Regions from separate parts of the Desulfitispora alkaliphila genome, predicted to be linked through region 2. Evidence: riboswitches for the same ligand, from Rfam matches in the RefSeq annotation. Region 2 holds a riboswitch; each other region holds the start of a gene.
What was found. A riboswitch is a leader RNA that binds a small molecule or an ion and turns the genes downstream of it on or off. The one in region 2 is predicted to bind cobalamin.
Positions count from the first base shown of each region.

Region 1 (7,253 bases), on a different contig from region 2:
ATAGTAAATATGTAAACTACTGGTCATTTATGTCAGTAGAAAGTTAGTATTTCCTTATTTAAGGTAGTATTTTAATTAAACCGAGGTAGCCCCTCGGCTTTTTTTATACTTGTTAATATTACTTTAATATGTACTAATGATTGAGGAGGTGACAAAGGTTGAATGAAGTTGTACAAATTATACTAATTCTATTAATTGGATTGGCCTTGGGCGTTGCAGGAGGATACTTTTTGCGAAAGAGCCTAGCTGAGGCAAAAATTAAATCTGCTGAAGAAGAAGCAGTAAAGATTGCTGAAGAAGCAAAGCGCATGGCGGAAGCCAAAAAGAAAGAAATTATCCTGGAAGGCAAGGATGAAATCCACAAATCACGAACAGAGTTAGAAAAAGAGACAAGAGAGCGTCGCAGTGAACTACAAAGATTAGAAAGACGTTTGTTGCAAAAGGAAGAATCACTAGATAGAAAGACAGAAGGCATCGAGAAAAAGGAAGTTCAATTGCAAAGGAAAGAAGAAGAAATCTCCAATATGAAAAATGAATTAACAGAAATATACACTAAGCAAGTAGAGGAATTGGAGAGATTGGCTGGTTTGACTTCAGACGAAGCTAGGGACTTATTGATAAACAATATCAAAGATGAAGCCAATCAAGAGGCGGCAGTTTTGATTAAGGAAATTGAGTCTCAGGCTAAGGAAGAAGCGGACAAGAAGTCAAAGGAAATAATTTCACATGCTATTCAGAGGTGTGCTGCTGATCACGTAGCAGAAACTACAGTTTCTGTAGTAAACTTACCAAATGATGAAATGAAGGGTAGAATCATAGGTAGAGAGGGTCGCAACATCAGGACTCTTGAAACATTAACAGGTATTGACTTGATTATCGATGATACACCTGAAGCTGTTATACTGTCTGGTTTTGATCCTATCAGAAGAGAAGTAGCTAGAGTTGCATTGGAGAAACTAATCTTAGATGGTAGAATACACCCAGCAAGAATTGAGGAAATGGTAGAGAAAGCTCAAAGAGAAGTAGATCAGAGAATTCGAGAAGAGGGAGAGCAGGCTACCTTTGAAGTAGGTGTTCATGGACTTCACCCTGAAATTGTAAAGCTATTAGGAAGATTAAAGTATAGAACCAGTTATGGACAAAATGTATTAAAGCATTCAATTGAAGTAGCTCATTTGGCGGCCTCTATTGCTGCAGAATTAGGAGCAGATGTTCAATTAGCTAAAAGGGCAGGACTTCTTCATGACATAGGAAAGGCAGTAGATCATGAAGTTGAAGGACCACACGTGACTATCGGTGCAGATTTAGCTAAAAAATACCGAGAGAGTGCCGAAGTTGTACATGGAATAGCAGCCCATCATGGTGATATCGAGCCTAAAACAGTTGAAGCAGTTTTAGTTCAGGCATCAGATGCAATATCGGCCGCTAGACCAGGTGCTCGTCGTGAGACACTTGAGGCGTATATTAAAAGACTTGAGAAGTTAGAGGAAATAGCTGACTCCTTTGAAGGGGTAGAGAAGTCCTTTGCTATTCAAGCTGGTAGAGAAATACGAATCATGGTTAAGCCGGATAGTGTTGATGATCCTAATTCAGTTATTTTAGCTAGGGACTTAGTTAAGAGAATAGAATCTGAGTTAGAATACCCTGGGCAAATTAAGGTAGTTGTCATCAGAGAAACAAGAGCAGTTGACTATGCCAAGTAATTGAGCCCTTTAGGAATAAATAAAAGAATCTCTCTAATTGCTTAATATTAGAGGGATTCTTTTAATTTATATTTGCAGAGCAGGAAATAACTAATAATAGATAGAAACTATTATAAAATATCTAGGAGGCGTACCATGAATATTTTGATTATTGGCGATATTGTGGGAAAACCGGGGAGAAGAATTATTAAAGATAAATTAACGGAGATTAAAGAGGAATACGATATTAATTTTACTATCGCCAATGGCGAAAACGCAGCAGGGGGTAATGGGATAACCCGGGAAACGTATTTAGAATTGATTGATTCGGGAATTGACTTTTTGACAATGGGCAATCATGTCTGGGATAAGAAAGACGTATACGACTTTATAGATACGGCAGATAAAATGGTAAGGCCTGCTAACTACCCAGTGGCAACTCCTGGAAAAGGTTACAGAATAGTTAACAGTGGTAAAGGGGCAAAGATAGGTATTTTAAATTTGTCAGGAAGAATATTTATGTCTCAGTTGGAGTGTCCTTTTAGGTGTGCAGAAAAGATAATAAAAACTGTAAAAGAAGAAGCGGATATTATTATCGTCGATTTTCATGCAGAAGCTACTTCGGAAAAAGTTGCCTTAGGCTGGTACTTAGACGGCAAGGCTAGCGCAGTAGTAGGTACACATACACACGTACAAACTAATGATAGTAGGGTGTTACCAGGAGGAACTGCCTACATAACTGATTTGGGGATGACTGGTCCTAGAGATGCAGTTCTAGGAGTGAAAAAAGAGATTGTAATTAAGAAATTTTTAACTCATCTTCCCGCTAAATTTGAGATTGATACAGGGGAGTGCCAGCTAAACGGAGTAGTAATTCAAGTAGATCAGGCTACTGGTAAGGCTATAAATATAAAACCTATTCAGCATTCTATAAAATATTGAGAAGAATGCAAAAATATTAAATTAAAAAAAAGGATTTTCTTAGAAAAAATAGAACTTAATACACAATGAATACAGATGTACTAATTTAGTAGGGAGGGGTATTAATGGAGGTTTTAAAAGTTTCGGCAAAATCTAGTCCAAATTCAGTAGCAGGTGCTTTAGCAGGAGTTTTACGTGAGCAAGGGGGGGCAGAAATCCAAGCTATAGGAGCTGGAGCATTAAATCAAGCGGTAAAAGCAGTGGCTATTGCCCGGGGATTCGTTGCACCAAGTGGTATTGACTTAATATGCATCCCTGCATTTACGGATATCCAAATTGATGGCGAAGAGAGAACGGCAATAAAGTTAATTGTGGAACCAAGATAATATAATATTTTTTTAAAACCTGTTTATTCTAAAGATAGACAGGTTTTAATTTTATACTTTATTGAAGATAGTGAGGGACAAATATGATAGATTTGCACATACACACTAGGGCATCTGATGGTACACTATCTCCTTCGCAAGTTATACAAAAAGCTGTAGAGAAGGGATTATCTGCTGTAGCTATAACCGATCATGATACAGTAGATGGGGTTGAAGAGGCAATTACTGAAGCAAAGAAGTATAAAGAGATTGAAGTAATTCCTGGAATAGAGTTAAGTACTTACTGGAAGAAAGCAGAAATTCACATTTTAGGATATTACATTGAGTACAAAAGTAAATGGTTATTAAATACACTATCATATCTGCAGAGCAAGAGGTTAGAGCGGGTTAAAAAAATGATTGATAAGTTAAATCACATGGGGTACAAAATAAATTATAAAGACGTAGTTTCAAAAACCGAGGGTTCTGTGGGGAGGCCCCATGTAGCTAGTGCACTAGTTGATTACAAATATGTTACCTCAATAGGTGAAGCCTTCGATAACTTAATCGGGTATGATAAACCTGCCTATGTGCCTAGATATAAACTTACACCGGCAGAAGCTATAAAAATAATAAATAAGGCAAAAGGGGTCGCAGTACTAGCCCATCCAGGTTTGTATGCATCAGAATGGGAAGGAGCCATGGATGAGATGCTTACTGCTGGGTTAAAGGGGATTGAAGTTTACTATAGACTACATTCTCAGGAACTTCAAAAACACTTGCTAAACCTAACAAATCGACACTGTTTAATAGCAACTGGAGGCTCAGATTTTCACGGTGGGAACAGGGAAGAGAATCTAATGGGGACACCTGAAGTTCCAGCAACTGTGCTTCAACAATTGCAAGAAGCGCAAATTGAGGGTAAATGTCAATAATAATCTGAGTTGGTAAGTAATATAATAGTACCACATTAGTGATTAGGTGGTGACTATATTGATAGATAAGACATCTGACTGTGGATGTGATGATCTAAGGCGAAGAATAAGGGAACTGGAAGAAAAGGTGAACCACTTGCGAATTAGTAGGCGAGTTCTTATGAATTTAGTGGAAAAGACAGAGATGGAAAAGAAAAAGCTATACGAAGAAACTACTGTTAGGGAATTTAGGCTTATCGAGTTTCCTAAAGACAGGTAAATGAATAGCAAAAAGGGAGGATTTATGGGTAGCAGCAAAGTTATTCTAATAACTGGAGGAATAAGATCGGGGAAGAGTAAATTTGCAGAGGAGCTTGTAGAAAAAACAGGCAAAGAAATAATCTATTTGGCAACGGCGAAAGTTGATGCTGAAGACTTAGAAATGAAAAAAAGGGTTAACTTACATCAAAAACGGAGACCTGTCAGTTGGTTCACATTTGAAGAGCAGCAGGACTTAAGTAATGTTTTAAAACTAGAAAATCTAGAAAAATACCATAGTGTTTTATTAGATAATCTGAGCAATATCTTAACGAATAACTTTTTTGTCAATGAAAGTGAGATAACTGAGGATGATCTTGAAGCTATTGTAAACAGTACCATTAGTACTATTAATGAGCTTAAAATAAAAGGTATAAACGTTGTGATTGTAACTGATGAAGTGGGACTGAGCTTGGTATCCCCCTATAAAAGTGGAAGGCAATTTCAGGACTATTTAGGACTGTTAAATCAGAAGGTAGCAGAAATTTGTGACGAAGTCTATCTAGTAGTTGCGGGGATACCGGTACAGATTAAAAAATAAAGTTTTTGAAATATTCTTTAAAAATTCAGTATATAAAAAGGAAATAAGAAGTAAGAGTAGAAATTATATATTATGCAGAAAAATACAATTTAAAATGCAACAGGTCTAAAGTGAAAGCTTTAGAGTAATAGGGAAATCGGTGTAAATCCGATGCGGTCACGCCACTGTGAAAGGGAGCTTTGTGCATAATCCCACTGAAGCGTAGAGCTTTGGGAAGGGGCACATAGCTGTGAACTTGAGCCAGGATACCTGCCTGTTTGTTGTCACCGCTAAACCTACGATGCATAGGTGGTGAATGGTAATATAACAGACAAACTTTCGCCCCGTAGGTGAAGAGTTTGTTTTTTTATTTGGGGGGAACATATGTTTCTGGATGACAGTATGACATACAAGCAAGTAAATGGAAAACAACTTAAAAGAGGCTATACTACCGGTTCCTGTGCTGCGGCAGCAGCTAAGGGAGCTGTGAGCATGCTCTTTGCTCAAAGGGAAGTAGACAGCGTGCACCTGGTTACACCAAATGGTCAAAGGTTACAGCTAAAAAACAATTCGGTTAAGCTTACACCAAAAAGCGCTACTTGCTATGTGGTTAAAGATGCTGGTGATGACTTAGATGTGACCCACGGCATTCAAATATATGCCACTGCTGTACAAGCTGATAAGGGTATTAATATCGAAGCGGGAGCAGGTATTGGTGTAGTCACAAAACCAGGACTAGCGGTTGCCGTAGGAAACCCTGCAATTAATCCAGTTCCAATGGAGATGATTCTAGTTGCAATTAGAGAAGTACTGCCTGAAGGGTACGGCGTTACAGTGAAACTTGAAGTTCCTGAGGGGGAAAAATTGTCTAAGAGAACCTTGAACCCAGAGTTAGGGATTAAAGGTGGAATTTCTATTCTCGGCACTACAGGAATTGTAGAGCCCATGTCTGAGGAAGCCTTTAAGGAATCTCTAGTTCAGGGAATTGACGTGGTAAGAGCGCAGGGGTACAAGGAGGTAGTATTCACACCTGGCAAAATAGGGTATAGGTTTTGCACCACAAAACTAGGCCTTAATGAAGGCAGGATAGTCCAAACTAGCAATTTCTTTGGATATATGTTGGAAATGGCAGCGCAAAAGGAGGTATCTCGGGTTCTAATAGTGGGGCACGTTGGTAAAATTGTCAAATTAGCAGCAGGGGTGTTCCAGACCCACAATAAAATTGCAGATGCCCGTTTGGAGGTAATCGCAATGCAAGTGATGTTATCTGGAGGAGGCTTAGAGTTAGCAGAGAAGGTTTTAGGCTCTAATACGGCAGAAGAAGTAATATCTATACTAGCTCAAGGAAACAGGGAAGATATATGGTTTCAATTAGCAGAACGAGCTAGCTTTAAAGCAGAGAGATATATAAAAAAACAGTTAGAAGTGGGTGTGATACTTTTAAGTCTTCAAGGAGAAGTAATTGGGTACAGCGAAAATGCTATTAGTTTAGGGGAGAGGATGGGATGGCAAAGCAAATAACTGTTATTGGGGTAGGACCTGGAGATAGAAAATATTTAACCCAGATTGCCCAAGAGAAAATTGATAAAGCAGAAATAATAATAGCTGGCAAACGGCATTTGCAAGAATTGTGTATAAACAATAAAAATGCTCATGAGATAGATTCCGATTTAAAGCGGGTTGTAAATCACATAGATCAAAATAGGGATAAGAGAATAGCAGTATTAGTATCGGGAGATACGGGATTTTACAGCCTACTAAAATATTTAAAGAACCATTACTCCAGCCAAGAACTGGAGGTAATACCGGGGATAAGCTCCGTACAGCTTGCTTTTGCTAGAATAACAGAGTTATGGCAAGATGCGATTATGACAAGTCTCCACGGCAAGAGTATAGATATTATAGAAAAATTTATAGATGAAAAAAAAGTAGCCCTTCTAACTGATAAGCAAAATACTCCTCAAGAAATCGCTAAGGTATATGTGGAGCAGGGATTAGGAATGCGAAAATTTTTTGTTTGTGAAAACTTAAGCTACTCTAGTGAAGTAATCGTAGAAAAAAAAGCTGTGGAAGTGGCTGTAGATGCGGCTAAATACAATAATTGTGTAGTGGTGATTATAGATGACAATAGCTGATAGTAAATTTATTAGAGGTAAGGTGCCCATGACTAAAGAAGAGGTAAGGGCTATAACCTTAGGGAAAGCTGCTGTAAGTGCAGGGGATATTGTTTGGGATGTGGGGGCTGGAACTGGATCTCTCACAGTGGAAGCAGCTTTACTAGCACCTAGGGGACAGGTTTATGCGGTGGAAAAATCTGAAACGGCTTTAATGGTATTAAAGCAAAATATTAAAGAATTTAAGGTGCAAAATGTAGAGGTTGTTCCTGGGGAAGCTCCCGATGCACTGAGGCAACTGCCAAACCCCAATATAGTATTTGTAGGTGGCAGTGGCGGTAGGCTAGACAAGATAATTGGAGTGATAGCTAAAAAGCTAGAACCTAAAGGCAGGGTAGTGTTAAACGCCATTACACTCA
Region 1 covers NZ_JBNPXS010000022.1:22,387-29,639, forward strand. The annotation lists gene rny (ribonuclease Y) at 159-1,703, shown strand; gene GGQ84_RS09180 (TIGR00282 family metallophosphoesterase) at 1,839-2,624, shown strand; gene spoVS (stage V sporulation protein SpoVS) at 2,729-2,989, shown strand; gene GGQ84_RS09190 (PHP domain-containing protein) at 3,073-3,903, shown strand; gene GGQ84_RS09195 (hypothetical protein) at 3,962-4,162, shown strand; gene cobU (bifunctional adenosylcobinamide kinase/adenosylcobinamide-phosphate guanylyltransferase) at 4,187-4,741, shown strand; cobalamin riboswitch at 4,826-5,012, shown strand; gene cbiD (cobalt-precorrin-5B (C(1))-methyltransferase CbiD) at 5,105-6,241, shown strand; gene cbiE (precorrin-6y C5,15-methyltransferase (decarboxylating) subunit CbiE) at 6,226-6,855, shown strand; gene cbiT (precorrin-6Y C5,15-methyltransferase (decarboxylating) subunit CbiT) at 6,842-7,253, shown strand, end outside.
Region 1: linked by a shared signal. The riboswitch ahead of cbiD (cobalt-precorrin-5B (C(1))-methyltransferase CbiD) and the one ahead of cobT (nicotinate-nucleotide--dimethylbenzimidazole phosphoribosyltransferase) in region 2 are both predicted to bind cobalamin.

Region 2 (7,253 bases):
AAAGAACACTTACATCACTGTCTTTTAGCTGTGGGATTAAGTCATAAGCAGACGGTGCTGGTGATTTACGGATTGAATTCAATTTTAGGTGCTAGTGCAGTGATGCTTACCATGCTGACCACAGCGCAGGCTGTGATGATACTGTTAATACTGTTTACGGGAATAGTCTTAGGAGCAGAAAAAATCGGAGTTGTTGGTACTAGGGCTATTGAAAGTACTGGCAAAACTTACGTAAGTGGTAAGTGAGGTGTATTAAAGGATGAAGCGAAAACAGATTTTTATAGTTAGTTTGGCTTTAGTGGCAGCGCTTATATCGGGAATTTTTGTAGGGGTTCAGGTAGAGGCCTTTTCTAATACTCCGGGTACTGAGAGCGATCCTCTAGTGTCTAAAAGTTACTTAGATCAGCAACTGGAGGAACGGGTACAAGAACTAGAAGAGGAACTAGCTCGCGTTCAGGCTAGAGCAAATGAGTTAGAACGAATATTAGGGCAGTAATGTCAAGGGGCGGTTCTCCTGACAACTTTTAAAAGGGTTGTCAGGAGAACCGCCCCTTCACTCTTTGCAGGAAAAATAAAACAATAATCGAATAAATAAAAAGGGAACCATAGATTTTTCACAGTTTTTTAGGCAGAAGGGTGTGAGCTGATGTTAAATAAGCTAATCAAGAGAAGATTTAATAAGTTAGCACACCGTTTTATGATTTATTTAACCATAGCAATTGTGGTAATCATGTCTGTCAATTTGATTTGGAATATACAGCATCAGCGTCAGCAGGCCATTAATGATTTGACTGAAAAATCCCAAATAATGGCTACGCAATTCGAGGCTATGCGGGCTTTTATCGCTCAGAAGCAAGATGTTATAAACTATGATTCACATGGCAACTTTGAGTTTAAACAATTAAACCCTGCGGCAGTAGGCAAAGGAGTAGGTGATATTTTTTCTAATTGGACCGAATATAACATAAAGCAGACAAAACTTGAGGTTCGCAATCAGGAAAACAAACCGGATTCTACAGAGCGAGAAATGATCAAAAAGCTTCAGAAAGATAGTTCTCTGAAAGAGGTATGGCAGCAGGATGAACTGGAGGGCAAGCGCTACTTTCGCTATATGTATCCACTTTACATGGAGGAATGGTGCCTTCAGTGTCATGGTGAGCCAGCTGGAGAGTTGGATATTGCAGGGTATCCTAAAGAGGGCTACGGTTTAGGTGATTTTGCAGGGGCAATAAGTATTACAATTCCAATGGATAGCTTTTACCAAAAGCAACGCAGCAATAATATTAACTACATAGCTCTGATGCTTATCGTAGTTGTTTCTACTATTTTAGTCACATTTTTATTAATGCGCACTTTAGTAACCAATCCTTTAAACCAGCTAAGCAGAATGACTAAGTCCATGGGAAGAGGGAATTTAGATGTAGATCTGAGTAAATTTGAGGGGTGCGGGGAAATAAGGTCTCTAGCCCATGACTTTGATGGTATGGCGATTAAACTTAAAGAAATGTACCAGGTTTTAGAGCAGAGAGTAGAGGAAAGAACGAAACAACTAAAGCGTTCAAATCAACTCCAATCTGAATTTTTGGCAAACATGAGTCATGAATTGCGAACACCCCTGACAGCTATTATTGCTTTTACTGAATTGATGCTTGAGCGAGCTGAAGAAAAAGGAGACTGGGTACAAGCAGAGAACTTAAGGGATATGCAAGAGTGTGGACAACGGTTATTGGACATGATTAATGATCTTTTAGATATGGCAAAAATTGAGGCGGGTCAGATGAAGGTAGAGCTCATCAGCACAGACCTAACAGAAGTAGTTAACTTTTCTCAAAAAACTCTTATGCCTCTTGCGAAAGTAAAGAATATTTCCCTAATAAACAACGTAAGTTACAAAATTCCACTTGTTAAGGCTGACCCTGAAAGATTGCTTCAAATAATGCTAAATCTGATGGGGAATGCTTTGAAATTTACTCCTGCAGGAGGAACTGTTACAGTTAACGCCGATGTAATGGGTGACCAAATAGTTGTATCAGTTCTAGATACGGGAATAGGATTAAATAAATACAATGAAGAAATCGTATTTGATAAATTTAAGCAGGTGGAGTCACCTGGTGAAGTAAAGCAAGGAGGGGCAGGTTTAGGCCTAGCTCTTGCCAAAAAGCTTGTGGAACTTCATGGCGGTGAAATTTGGGTGAATTCTGAAAAAGACGAGGGCAGTGCTTTTAGATTTAGTCTATTTATTTACAATCACAGCGGAAAGGATGAAGAGCTTGAGTGAGGGTAAAAAAATACTAATAGTGGACGATGAACCGAAAATAATCAAAGTTATAGAGCAGACGCTAATAACTCAAGGTTATCAAGTGATAAAAGCAGAAGATGGGGAAAAGGCTTTAGAACAAATAGAACTAGAACAACCTGATTTAATGGTGTTAGACTTAATGCTGCCTAAGCTAGATGGCTATGAAGTTTGTCGTATGGCTAGGAAAAAATATTCAATTCCTATAATAATGCTTACAGCAAAAGCAGATTTAGTGGATAAGGCAGTGGGGTTTAATATGGGAGTAGATGACTATGTGACTAAACCTTTTAGCCCTTCTGAGCTTGCTTTACGCATTAAAGCGGTGCTACGCCGCGTAAATGAAGCTCAAATTTTTAATAAGAATGAAGAGGATACGAAACTAATTTTGGGTGAAGTTAGTATAGATTACAGCACTCGTTTAGTTACAGTTAGGGGCAATGAAGTCACGCTCACAGCTAAGGAGTTCGAATTATTGGGACTACTTATGAAGAATAAAAATCAGGTATTTACTCGAGAACAGTTACTGCAGAAGATATGGGATAGTGATTATGTGGGCGATATAAATACGGTCACTGTGTTAATTAGACGCATTAGAGAGAAGATAGAGCTAGATCCGGCAAATCCCAAGTATGTAATCACCGTTTGGGGGGTTGGATACAAATTCTCCAACTCTTGACAGCATAAGCTTCACTGGGGTATAATTCTAAACAAGAAAATATTGTAAAAGCATTTAGGTGCCTACATTAAGTGTAGGAGAATAGGGAATGGAGTGCAATTCTCCAGCGGTCCCGCCACTGTAACTGGAGAGCTTCTGAGCAATTATGCCACTGCAAGTTAATCTTGCGGGAAGGTGCCAAGGAGCGTTTGATCTGGAAGTCAGGAGACCTGCCTAAAGTGCGCTAGTGACATCTGCGGGAGACAGGTGTTGTACTGCAGGGTAATGGAAACATCCTCAGCTCATTTTGAGCTGGGGTTTTTTATTTCAAAAAAATAAAAAGGGGGATGATTGTAATGAGTTTACTAAGGGAAACTGTTTCAAAAATTGGGGAGCTTGACCGAGATGCAATGGAGAAATGTAAAGAGCGATTAGATAGTCTGACCAAGCCACCTGGGAGCTTAGGTGTACTGGAAGATTTAGCAATTAAGCTGGCGGGGATAAGGGAACAGGTATTAAATCAAGTAGACAAGCGCTCTGTCTTAGTAATGGCTGGTGATCATGGGGTTGTGGCAGAAGGCGTAAGTGCATTTCCCCAGGAAGTAACCCCTCAGATGGTGTTAAACTTCCTAAATGGTGGAGCAGCCATTAATGTTTTGTCTCACCACGCAGGAGCTAACGTAAAAGTTGCAGATATTGGGGTGGCAAGTGATATGAATTATCCCCAGCTTATTAACAAAAAAGTCAGAAGGGGAACTGACAACATGGCTAAGGGTCCTGCTATGACCAGAGATGAAGCTATCAAAGCGATTGAGGCGGGTATAGAGATAGCAGAAGCAGAAATTAAAGCAGGGGTAAATCTACTGGCTACAGGTGAAATGGGGATTGGCAATACAACTGCTAGTAGTGCAATTTTAGTTGGATCTGGACTGGAACTAGATGTGGTAGTGGGGAGGGGAACAGGACTGAATGATGAAGGACTTGAGCGCAAACGCCAAGCAATAAAGCGGGCTATTGAAATAAATCAACCAGATCCCCAAGACGGTTTAGATATACTACATAAAGTGGGCGGGTTGGAAATAGGTGCTATTATTGGTGTGATTTTGGCAGCGGCAGCCAATCGAATACCAGTGATAATTGATGGATTTATTGCTGGAGCTGCAGCGGTGATAGCGGCAAGAATAGAGCCTAAGAGTCTAGATTATATAATTCCCTCTCATAGCTCCGCAGAGCCTGGACACGCTAGGGCATTAAACTCCCTAGGGTTACGACCTTACTTGGAGTTAGATATGCGCTTAGGAGAGGGCACAGGGGCAGTATTGGCAATGCATTTAGTTGAGGCAAGCTGCAAAATTGTTAGTGAAATGGCTACCTTTGCAGACGCAGGAGTATCAAGAGCCTAGTTAAGAATAATGTGCATATTTTTTTGCTGGTCTAATAAATATTTATTGGACCAGCTTTTTTATTGGTTACATCACGTTCAGGAGGTATGAGAAGTGAAAATAAAGCCAAAGGCCCTAAAGCCCGGGGATACAGTAAGTTTAGTAGCGCCAGCTAGTTATGCCAATAGCCCAAGCGCTATCTACTTTTGTAAAGCTGCCTTAGAAGATCTGGGGTATAGAGTAATAGAAGGAAAATCTTTAAATAAGAGATGGGGTTATCTGGCAGGTACTGATGAAGAACGCTTAAACGACTTAATGGATGCCTTTCAAAACCCAAATATCAATGGAATATTTTGTCTCAGAGGTGGATACGGTAGTATGAGGCTGCTATCCATGCTAGATTATAATTTAATAAAAGCAAACCCTAAAGTTTTTGTGGGGTTTAGCGATATAACTGCAATGCAGCTAGCCATTTACAGGGAAACAGGGCTAGTCACTTTTCATGGACCAGTAGTTAATTCATTAGTGAGAAATAAAGAGGCGGGTACCTATAGCGTAGAAAATCTACATAGAGCAACCACAAGTAGCAAACCCCTGGGTAAGATTAAGAACCCCGAGAAAGGACACTATGTAGTAGCGTTAAATGGCGGGGTTGCATCAGGAGATCTTGTGGGTGGGAATTTATCATTAATCTGCGCCACTTTGGGAACTCCCTATGAAATAGATACTACTAATAAAATACTATTTTTAGAAGAGGTGGGGGAAGAGCCATATAGAATTGATCGCATGCTCACCCAGCTAGAGCTAGCAGGAAAGCTAAAGGATATAGCGGGTTTAATTGTTGGAGAATCTGTAAACTGTCGTCCGCGAGAATATATGCCTAGCTTTAGTTCTACCTTTAATATAGAAGAAATCTTAGTCCAGAAAGTAGAAAAGCTCAATGTTCCCGCAATCTATGGAATGACCATAGGACACGGGAAACATCAAGCTACTCTTCCGCTGGGAGTCAAAGCAACTCTCGATGCGGATCAAGGGCATCTACTCATAAGGGAAAGTGCTGTAGTCAACAGCTATTAGCGTCCAGCTGTTGCTGACTTTCGCTTTGGCTCTACGTGTTCTTCATGAATTTTCTTTGTGTTAGTAGGTTTGCGCCACTGGGGTTTCATATACAGTGAGTCCTTTGGACAAATCTCTACGCACGATCCACAGAGTATGCAGTTATAGGGATTTATTTTCCATGAGCTATTTGCTTTATCTACTTCAATGCATCCAGTAGGGCATTTGCGCTGGCATATGCCACAGAGAATGCACGTATCGGCTATTATCTCTAATTCTCCCCGTACATCTGGAAATTGCTCTCTCTGCTCAAAAGGATAGAGACGAGTAGCAGGGGGGGAAAAAGTATTTTTTAATATTTGCCCTAACATTTTAAACAACCTGATCACCTCGCTTTACTGTATTCGATTATCTTTCAACACAGCTCACACATGGGTCTATAGTCAAGATAATTACGGGTACATCTGCCAATTCGCAACCTGGTAGCATTGCCAATAAGCTAGGAACATTGGCAAAGGTCGGTGTTCTAACGTGAATTCTATCTAAGTGCTTAGTACCATTACCTTTTACGTAAGTAACTAGCTCACCTCGAGGCTGCTCTACTCTTACTAGTGCTTCGCCTGCAGGAGGGTTACCTTTTACTTTAACATTGATTTCGCCTTCAGGCATTTTTGTTAAAGCTTGTCGTGTCAAGTTAATAGCTAAGAACACTTCCTTTAAGCGAACAGCCATTCGTGTATAGCAATCACCGTCGTTCATAACAATAGGCTCCCAGTCTAATTCATTGTAAGCGGCATATCCAAGTGTACGACAGTCTTGCTTGATCCCTGATGCTCTCATCGTAGGTCCTACAACTGCGTACTGGTGAGCCACTTCTTTAGTCAATACACCAAGTCCTACAGTTCGCTGTTTTACTGTGTAATCGTCTAGGAATACCTTTTCTATATATTTAAGCTCTTTTTCTACTTCGTCTAATTGCCCTAATATCCACTTAGTCTGCTCAGCAGAGATATCTCTTCTGACACCTCCAGGAATACTAGTAGAAATAATTACTCGAGCTCCAGCAGTAGCTTCAAGAATGTCCATTATTTTCTCTCTGATTCTCCATGTCTGCATAAACAAGCTCTCAAAACCGAACGCTTCAACCATCAAACCTAGCCACAGCAGGTGACTGTGAGTTCTGTGAAGCTCTCCCCATACAACTCGTAGGTAATTGGCCCTTTCGGGAACTTCTATATCCATTAAGGATTCTATACCCAGAGATAGGGTCATACCGTGTTGGAAGCTACAAATACCACAGATGCGCTCAACAACGTAAATCATTTGATTGAAGTCTTTTTTGTCTACTAGCCCCTCTAAGCCCCTGTGAACATATCCAAGGTTGGGGACAGCTTCAACAACTTTTTCGTCTTCCAGTACCAGCTTTAGCTGAATCGGTTCAGGTAAAACTGGGTGCTGAGGACCAAAGGGCAGGTTAATTTTTTTTGCTGCCATTATTCACTCACCTTCTTTGCTGCCTTTTTTTCTGCCAATTGAATATTCATGTTGCTAACTGCTTGTGGTGCAGAAATATCTTCTATAGTCATCAATTTTTGATGGTAATCTAGTACCAAATCACTAAAAGTTACGCCAAATAAGTCTTGAATCTCGTTTTCAATTAATAGAGCGGAAATGAATAGGGAGCTGATACTTGGGATTTTCTCATCTTTTGCTATAGAAGTTCTATAGCTTTTCACTTCTAGGTCCTTGTCATAGTTGTAAATCAACTCAACTTTATCGTCTAAATTGTTGCAGGTTATTATTATAAACCGATAACCCTGCTTTTCCATCTCTTTTGCAGTTGGTACTATTTCAGATGGCG
Region 2 covers NZ_JBNPXS010000005.1:71,283-78,535, reverse strand. The annotation lists gene GGQ84_RS03335 (glycosyltransferase family 4 protein) at 1-246, shown strand, start outside; gene GGQ84_RS03330 (hypothetical protein) at 260-496, shown strand; gene GGQ84_RS03325 (ATP-binding protein) at 647-2,278, shown strand; gene GGQ84_RS03320 (response regulator) at 2,271-2,975, shown strand; cobalamin riboswitch at 3,016-3,206, shown strand; gene cobT (nicotinate-nucleotide--dimethylbenzimidazole phosphoribosyltransferase) at 3,311-4,357, shown strand; gene GGQ84_RS03310 (S66 peptidase family protein) at 4,451-5,413, shown strand; gene GGQ84_RS03305 (4Fe-4S dicluster domain-containing protein) at 5,410-5,763, opposite strand; gene GGQ84_RS03300 (hydrogenase large subunit) at 5,801-6,886, opposite strand; gene GGQ84_RS03295 (NADH-quinone oxidoreductase subunit C) at 6,886-7,253, opposite strand, start outside.

Region 3 (7,253 bases), on a different contig from region 2:
TCAAGTTATGGGGTGACTTATTCTTCAGATCAATTATTCCAACTTGATCCATGGCAGCCTCTACTCTTTCCTGTAACTCTTTCCCTCTAATACCTTGATTCATAGGCCCAAACGAAACATCTTCTGCAACAGTGGTTGAAAACAGTTGATTATCCGGATTGTCGAAAACCATACCTATCTTGTTTCTAATCATAGTTAAGTTACTTTTTTTAACTCTATAGTCTTTGATAGATATTTCGCCTACCTGGGGCATTATTAAGCCATTTAGGTGGTATAACAAAGTCGTCTTACCACTGCCATTTGCCCCCAATATAGCTACCTTTGTACCCTCCACTATGTTCAAACTCAAGTTATGCAACGCCTTAGTTCCATCTGCATAAGTATGGCTCAATCCAGTAATTTCAACTGCATTCATCCAATCATCCCCATATCTATAATCGAAATCAAGACAATCACTACCATAGCAACTCCGCATTTAAACCAATCAATAGCACTAGCAGAATTGACTACTTCTGTTGAACTAAAACTTCCATTATAACCCCGGGCAAGCATAGCCTTGTGCACTGCCTCAGCCCTATCCAAAGATTTGACAAACATACTTCCACTTATCTCTCCGTAGGTCTTAAAAGAACTCACACATAATCCCCCAGAAAAACCCCTTGTTACCAATGCCCGTTTAAGCCCTTTCACTTGGTGATAGAAGATTGCTACGTATCTATAAGCCAGCATTATGATATTGACTACCGTGGGCGGGACACCTACTTGAGATAAGCTTTTAATATATTCATGTACTGGTTGTTTACCCATTAGCACTACTACTATTATAACTGAGGTAATGGTTTTGAGCATTAATCCAGCCGAAAAAACAATTCTCTCAACAGAAGGATTTAACCCTCCTCCAAAAGTGATTGCTAAACACATAAAAAGAGCAAAGGGCAATGCTAGAGCTACCCTAGTTCCTATGTGCTTCAAGGACAAACCCGTACTAATTGCTACACCTAAGGTAATAATAAAAGCTAAAGAAAGTGCTGTTAAACTAGATAAATTTATCACACCCACTGCAAAGAGTAATGCAGATATAGTTTTAATTTTTGGGTGCCAACTTTTTTTATGGGAATTAGTCTCAAATGTAGTACCCATATGCAGCGTTTTGATTTTCATTAAACGCCCACTCCTCTTTCTAGCAATTGGGGTCTTGCAACAGAAACCATCTTGATAGCAAACCCTGTCATTATTCCCTCTACTATGGCTAGAGGTAGATAACCTACGGCCAAAATATTGATTACTGAAAACATCCCATCTCCGTATATATAGCTACTACCAAGAAGTATTAAAACTAACAAAACAAAACACCCTACCACAGCCACGCCGCCAGCTATAGCTCCACGCCAAAAAATTGGTATGTTCTTTAGTATGTAAAACAGTTCTCTCGCTGCCAGAGAGGGGATTACAACCAGTAACATATTGGCTCCCAAGGTGGTTATGCCACCGTGTTGAAATATAAATGCCTGTAGCAATAAGCCCCCCAAAACAGCCACGGCTACTCTTCTACCCAACACAATGCCCATAAACCCAGCTAACAAGGGATGAATTGTTGTTGGCCCAACAGGGATACTCACTAGAGACAGTACAAAAAAGGCACCAGTTATTAGACTTATTTTCGGAACTTCTTCGCTCTTTATGTTTTTGCTTCCCCAATAGGCAACAGCACCGGCCACAACCACAGAAACCCCAACCACTGGCGTGCTAAGCACTCCATCAGATAAGTGCATACTTTATCCCTCCTTTTGTAAAAAAAAGCTCTCCAGATATAATTCTGGAGAGCCTAAAAGTTAAGAAAAACCTTCACTCATCACCTCCCCATCTCTCGCAGTTCAACAGTGATCAAAAAACAGGCAGGTCTCCTGGCTCTGGTTCAACACTTTACTCCGCCTTCCCAGACATAGTCCAGTGGCTTCTTGGAGCAAGCTCCCCATTACAGTGGCGGGACCGCGTCGGAATTACACCGACTTCCCTATTAAGTCTCTATTACGAGACACCTATTTTTGCAGTTATTTAATTGTTTTATCTTTTATTTAATACGTAAAGTCAGACCAGTAACTCTTCTGTTGCTGTAAACCTGACATACTATCCTTATCAATACCCTTAGTTTCTAAGTACAGGTCTGTCACATATTGATCTAATTCAATAGGCATTTTTATAACTTCAGCCTTACATTTTTCCCCACACTCTATTAAGTGCTTGATTGCTAGAGCGTGAATAGCAAAACCGATGTCCATCACCTCCGCAGGCTGCCCATCACCAGAAGCTGAATTGACAACTCGTCCTTCAGCGATTAAGAATACTTTTCTGTCATCTTTGAATTTATATTGCCTAATATTATTTGCCACTTCTTTAGTTTTTATCGCTTCCTCTTCTAAAGCGCTTTTATCTATCTCTACATCAGAATGACCTGCATTGACTAGAATGGCTCTGTTTTTGAAATAGGGTAAATGCTCTTTGTTAATAACTTCTTTATTTCCAGTAGCGGTAACAATATAATCTCCTCGCTTTACTGCTTCAACTACTGGCATAACCTGAAAACCTTTTAGCATTGCTTCACTTGCCCTAACTGGATCTAATTCACACACTATCACCCTTGCACCAAGTCCACGCGCAACTTTTGCTATTCCCCTACCGCACCAGCCATAGCCTATGACCACAACAGTCTTTCCACCAACTAAAATGTTTGTGGTGTAAGTTATGCTACTCCACACCGATTGACCAGTTCCATGAATATCCTCAAAGATGTGTTTACTAACAGAACAATTCACTGCCAAAACAGGGTATTTTAGCTGCTTCTTTTCATACATAACCTCTAGTCTTCTCACACCTGTAATGCTCTCTTCACTTGTCCCGATAAAATTCTCAGCATACTCTGCGCTTTCTTCATGAAGTTGCTTAGTTAGAATAGCTCCTGAATCCACAATCACATGAGGCTTGCACTTTAGTATCTCTTTCTGATATTTTTTGTGTTCTTCTAAATTTGACCCATATTGACCTAGGACTCTTATTCCCTCTTCGCTTAAAGCTGCAGCCACATCGTCTTGTGTGGTGAGGGGGTCTGCCTCTACTAGGCAGACATTTGCTCCTGCCCTTCTGAGCATTATGGCCAAATTGGCAGTAGTTGCCTCTATATGTAAACGCAACACAATATTCTTATCTTCAAAAACTCTAGTTATAGAAAACTCTTCTTCTAATTGCCTCAAGATGGGCATGTGTTCGCGAACCCATTTTATTTTTTGATTTCCTTGTGGGGCCAATGTTATTAAGCGTATCATGGAATTACTGGGCACGAAAATTCCTCCTTTTTTCAGAAAAATTAATTTATTATCCTAATTATAACACAGGTCGTTATAAAGAAATAGTAAAGACGATAAACTTTTCCAGATTATGAAAAGTTTATCGCCTTTAAGGGGGGGAAAGCTATTTTGACACTTGCTGTATCGGGGCACTAACAGCTTGCTTGTTAGATATAATACTATCAAAGCATTCATCTACGTGATAAGACGACATTGGTTCAGTTGCCAAACTTACTAATATTAAGGTTATTGCAGAAAGGGGTAATCCCACTAACAATGGGTCAATTACCGTCCACGGAAACTCAACCAAAACTGGTCTGCCAAAAAGGGCCTGACTAACTCCTAAAGCTTGTGCCTCAGCTGCATGAGTGAACAGATACATCATAATAGTCGCCATTACTCCTACACACATACTGGCCAACGCTCCTTCTTTGGTAGCCCTAGGCCAATACAGGGCTGCCACATAAGTTGGCAGAAATGTTATAGCGCATAACCCAAAGAACATAGCCGTAGCCACAGCGATTATATTCCCTGGAAGTCTATAACTTAGGAAAACCGTTACCACTAAAGCAACTATTATTCCCAAGCGATGGATGAAGATACTTTTGCTCTGATCACCAGTTTTTCCACCCATGTAAATATCCCTACTTATAGATGTCCCCATAACATGAAACTGACCGCTAAGGGTGGACATGGCCGCACTAATTAATACTAACATGAACATTACTGAAAACCATTGGGGCAAAGCTTCGTTTATATAAAGGGGAATTACCCTATCCATATTGGGAGCACCAGTTCCTGGGTCCACAGCAGCTAACATAGAAATTTTGCCTAGGTTCTCGTAAAAGTAAACGTTAGTCAAAGCACCTACTGTCATAGCCACACCAGTCATGAAAAGAATAAAAACTCCGCCAATAGCAACAGCCCTATTTATTTCTTTATTAGTCTTTACAGTCATATATCTTACTGCCAACTGAGGCTGAGCTAAAACTCCAATTCCTACCCCCATTACAATGGTTGATACTAACACCCACCAAAGCTCCGAACCATATTGGGGCATTTTCGTCCAACCCATATGCCCCTGCTCAACAAGGGAATTTGGTACTTGCGACGCCAGGCTAGTTAAGGCTTCATGGGCTGGTGTTATCCCTCCTAGATTTTTATAGGTTATCACAATCAAGATTGCCATTCCAATAAACATAATTGTTCCTTGAAAAGCATCAGTGTAGAAAACTCCCTTTAAACCACCGGTCATTACATAAACTGCTACTACCAAGGCAAATACTATTAGTCCTACATTATAATTGATATTCAAAGTCTGCTCTATAAATCTGGCTGCACCAATCATCACCGCAGCCGCATACAAGGGCATTGTCACAAATACTAGCGTTGCTACAAGCTTTTGCATTAAAGGAGATTGAAATCTCCGTGATAAAAGTTCAGGAAAAGTTGTAGCTCCAATATTTTTACTCATTGCTCTCGTTCGCTTACCAAAGAATACAAAGGCAATAAATATGCCTACAAAGATATTAAGAACCGTCAACCACAAGATGCCCAACCCGTATACTGCAGCAGCTCCACCAAAGCCTACAATTGCCGCAGTGCTGATAAATGTTGAACCGTAAGCCATAGCCATTAAGTAAGGGTGCACTTCTCCCCCAGCTAGTAGATAATCCTTATCTGAGTTAGTTTTTCTATAAGCTATATACCCCAACATAGCAATAATAGCTAAATAAATCACTAATAAAACATACGTCCAATTCATCCAACTTCACTCCTTTTAATTACTTATAACTATTCCAGTTAATAACCCCATACGCTAAACACAAGATCCCACCTAAAATCGATAATCCATAGGCTAAAAAAATCGAAAAGTCAGGTATACCTAACATGTTATCCCTCCTAATAATTCTTAGTCGTTTCTCTCGGCATACTATTTATATATGCAAAAACTGTGCCAAACTAAAAAGAGCCCTATTTAAGGACTCTCCATAACTTAAAGTTTTCCAAACTATCATTTATGACACTTTACTAAACTTGTGCCTTGCTAGATCGAAACAATAGTTTCACTTTTGACATTTATTTTTTTTCGTACTTCCGCTGCATCCCATATTTTTTTATTCTCCGATTGAGGGTGGACAAACTTACACCTAACCGCTCCGCAGCTTGCATGTTATCACTGGATCTATTTAGTGTAGCTAGTAATATTTTTTGCTCTACCTGGGCCAATATTTCATCCAGTCCCAGAGTTCCTACTTGTTCCTCCCACCCACAATTATTTTTACCTTCCTCTATTTCCGCAGCTCCTTTTTCAAACAGTTGCATAGGCAAATCATCTAAATCGATCTTATCACGACCTGTGGTTACAGCAAGTCTCTCCACTATATTTGCTAATTCTCTTACATTCCCAGGCCAGCGATATTCTTCCATGACATTTAAAGCAGCCCTGGTAAAGTGCTTATTAAAGCCATACTTTTCATTAAATCGCTGAAGGTAATACCCTACAAGCAATGCAATATCCTCTTTTCGCTCTCGCAGGGGAGGTATTTTAACCGGTACCACATTTAGTCTATAATATAAATCTTCTCTAAATTCCCCTCGAGCAATCATCTCATCTAGATCCTTATTAGTGGCAGCTACTATCCTCACATCTATTTTAGTTGCCTTTTCTCCTCCAAGCCGCTGAACCTCCTGCTCTTGAAGGACACGAAGTAATTTAACCTGTAACTCCAAAGGCAAATCTGCAACTTCATCTAAAAAGAGGGTTCCCCCGCTTGCCAGCTCAAAGTAACCCATCTTCCCTTCTTTCTTCGCCCCTGTAAACGCACCAGGTTCGTAACCAAATAGCTCAGATTCAAGCAACTCTCCAGGAATTGCACCGCAGTTTATTTTTACAAAAGCCCCCTTGTTCTTACGATAGCTTAATTGATGCACTAGATGGGCCACATTCTCTTTCCCCACACCAGATTCTCCTAATAAAAGTACAGTGGTGTCTACTGGAGCAATCCGCTTAGCCACTTCTATCACCTGGATTATCCCTTCACTTTTCCCTACAATATTACTTTCGGCTAACTGCTGTTTCCTAAACTCCTCTAGCTGCTTTTCATACTTGTTAGTTAGTTCCCGAGATTGCTCAAGTTCCTGCTTCAGGTAGTTAAGCTCGGTGACATCTCTTACATTAGTCACAACTCTCTCTACTTGCCCATTATTATCAAAAATCGGGTACGCCGTAGCGATTGCGTGTTTTCCTGTATTGAATTGCTGCATTACAGTAATTGGCTTTTTTTGCTCTATTACCTTTATAGTAGCCGATTGGTTGACCACTTTTTCCTCAAGCATACGATATAGACTTTCCCCCATAAAATCTTCCCGCTTTAATCCTGTAACTCGAGCAAAGGCTGGGTTAAGTCGCAAAATCTTCCCATCGCCATCGGTTATACATATTCCATCATGAGAGCAATCTATAACAGCATCTAGTTCTCTGTTGAGCTCTTTAACTACCTCCAACTCTGAGGATATTCTGGTAATCTCAGATATATCTTGAAATACAGCAACAGCCCCTGCCAATTTCCCCTCCAATCTCAAAGGGGTTCGATTGGATATAAAAGTCTTTTCTCCATGGGTTACTTTTTGACTGTATTGAGGCTTCCCAGTCTCCAGAACCTCTATTAAACCTGTGTTAGGAAACATATCCTTCACGTATTTACCTAAAACCTTTGCAGGCTGTACTGACAACAGTCTAGCTGCTGCCTCATTAAATAGTGTGAGCCTACCATCCTGATCTACAGCCATTATCCCATTATGAGTAGAGTCCAAAATATGCTGAAATCTCTCTTTGTGCATACTCAAGGTCCGCTTAAACCCCTGATTGATTAGCTCAGGAGTGGTAACCCCCACAAAGTCATTTCTCTT
Region 3 covers NZ_JBNPXS010000003.1:119,598-126,850, forward strand. The annotation lists gene GGQ84_RS02235 (energy-coupling factor ABC transporter ATP-binding protein) at 1-415, opposite strand, end outside; gene GGQ84_RS02240 (energy-coupling factor transporter transmembrane component T family protein) at 412-1,161, opposite strand; gene GGQ84_RS02245 (CbiM family transporter) at 1,161-1,772, opposite strand; cobalamin riboswitch at 1,878-2,058, opposite strand; gene GGQ84_RS02250 (adenosylhomocysteinase) at 2,076-3,335, opposite strand; gene GGQ84_RS02255 (sodium:solute symporter family protein) at 3,466-5,106, opposite strand; gene GGQ84_RS02260 (symporter small accessory protein) at 5,126-5,233, opposite strand; gene GGQ84_RS02265 (sigma 54-interacting transcriptional regulator) at 5,421-7,253, opposite strand, start outside.
Region 3: linked by a shared signal. The riboswitch ahead of GGQ84_RS02245 (CbiM family transporter) and the one ahead of cobT (nicotinate-nucleotide--dimethylbenzimidazole phosphoribosyltransferase) in region 2 are both predicted to bind cobalamin.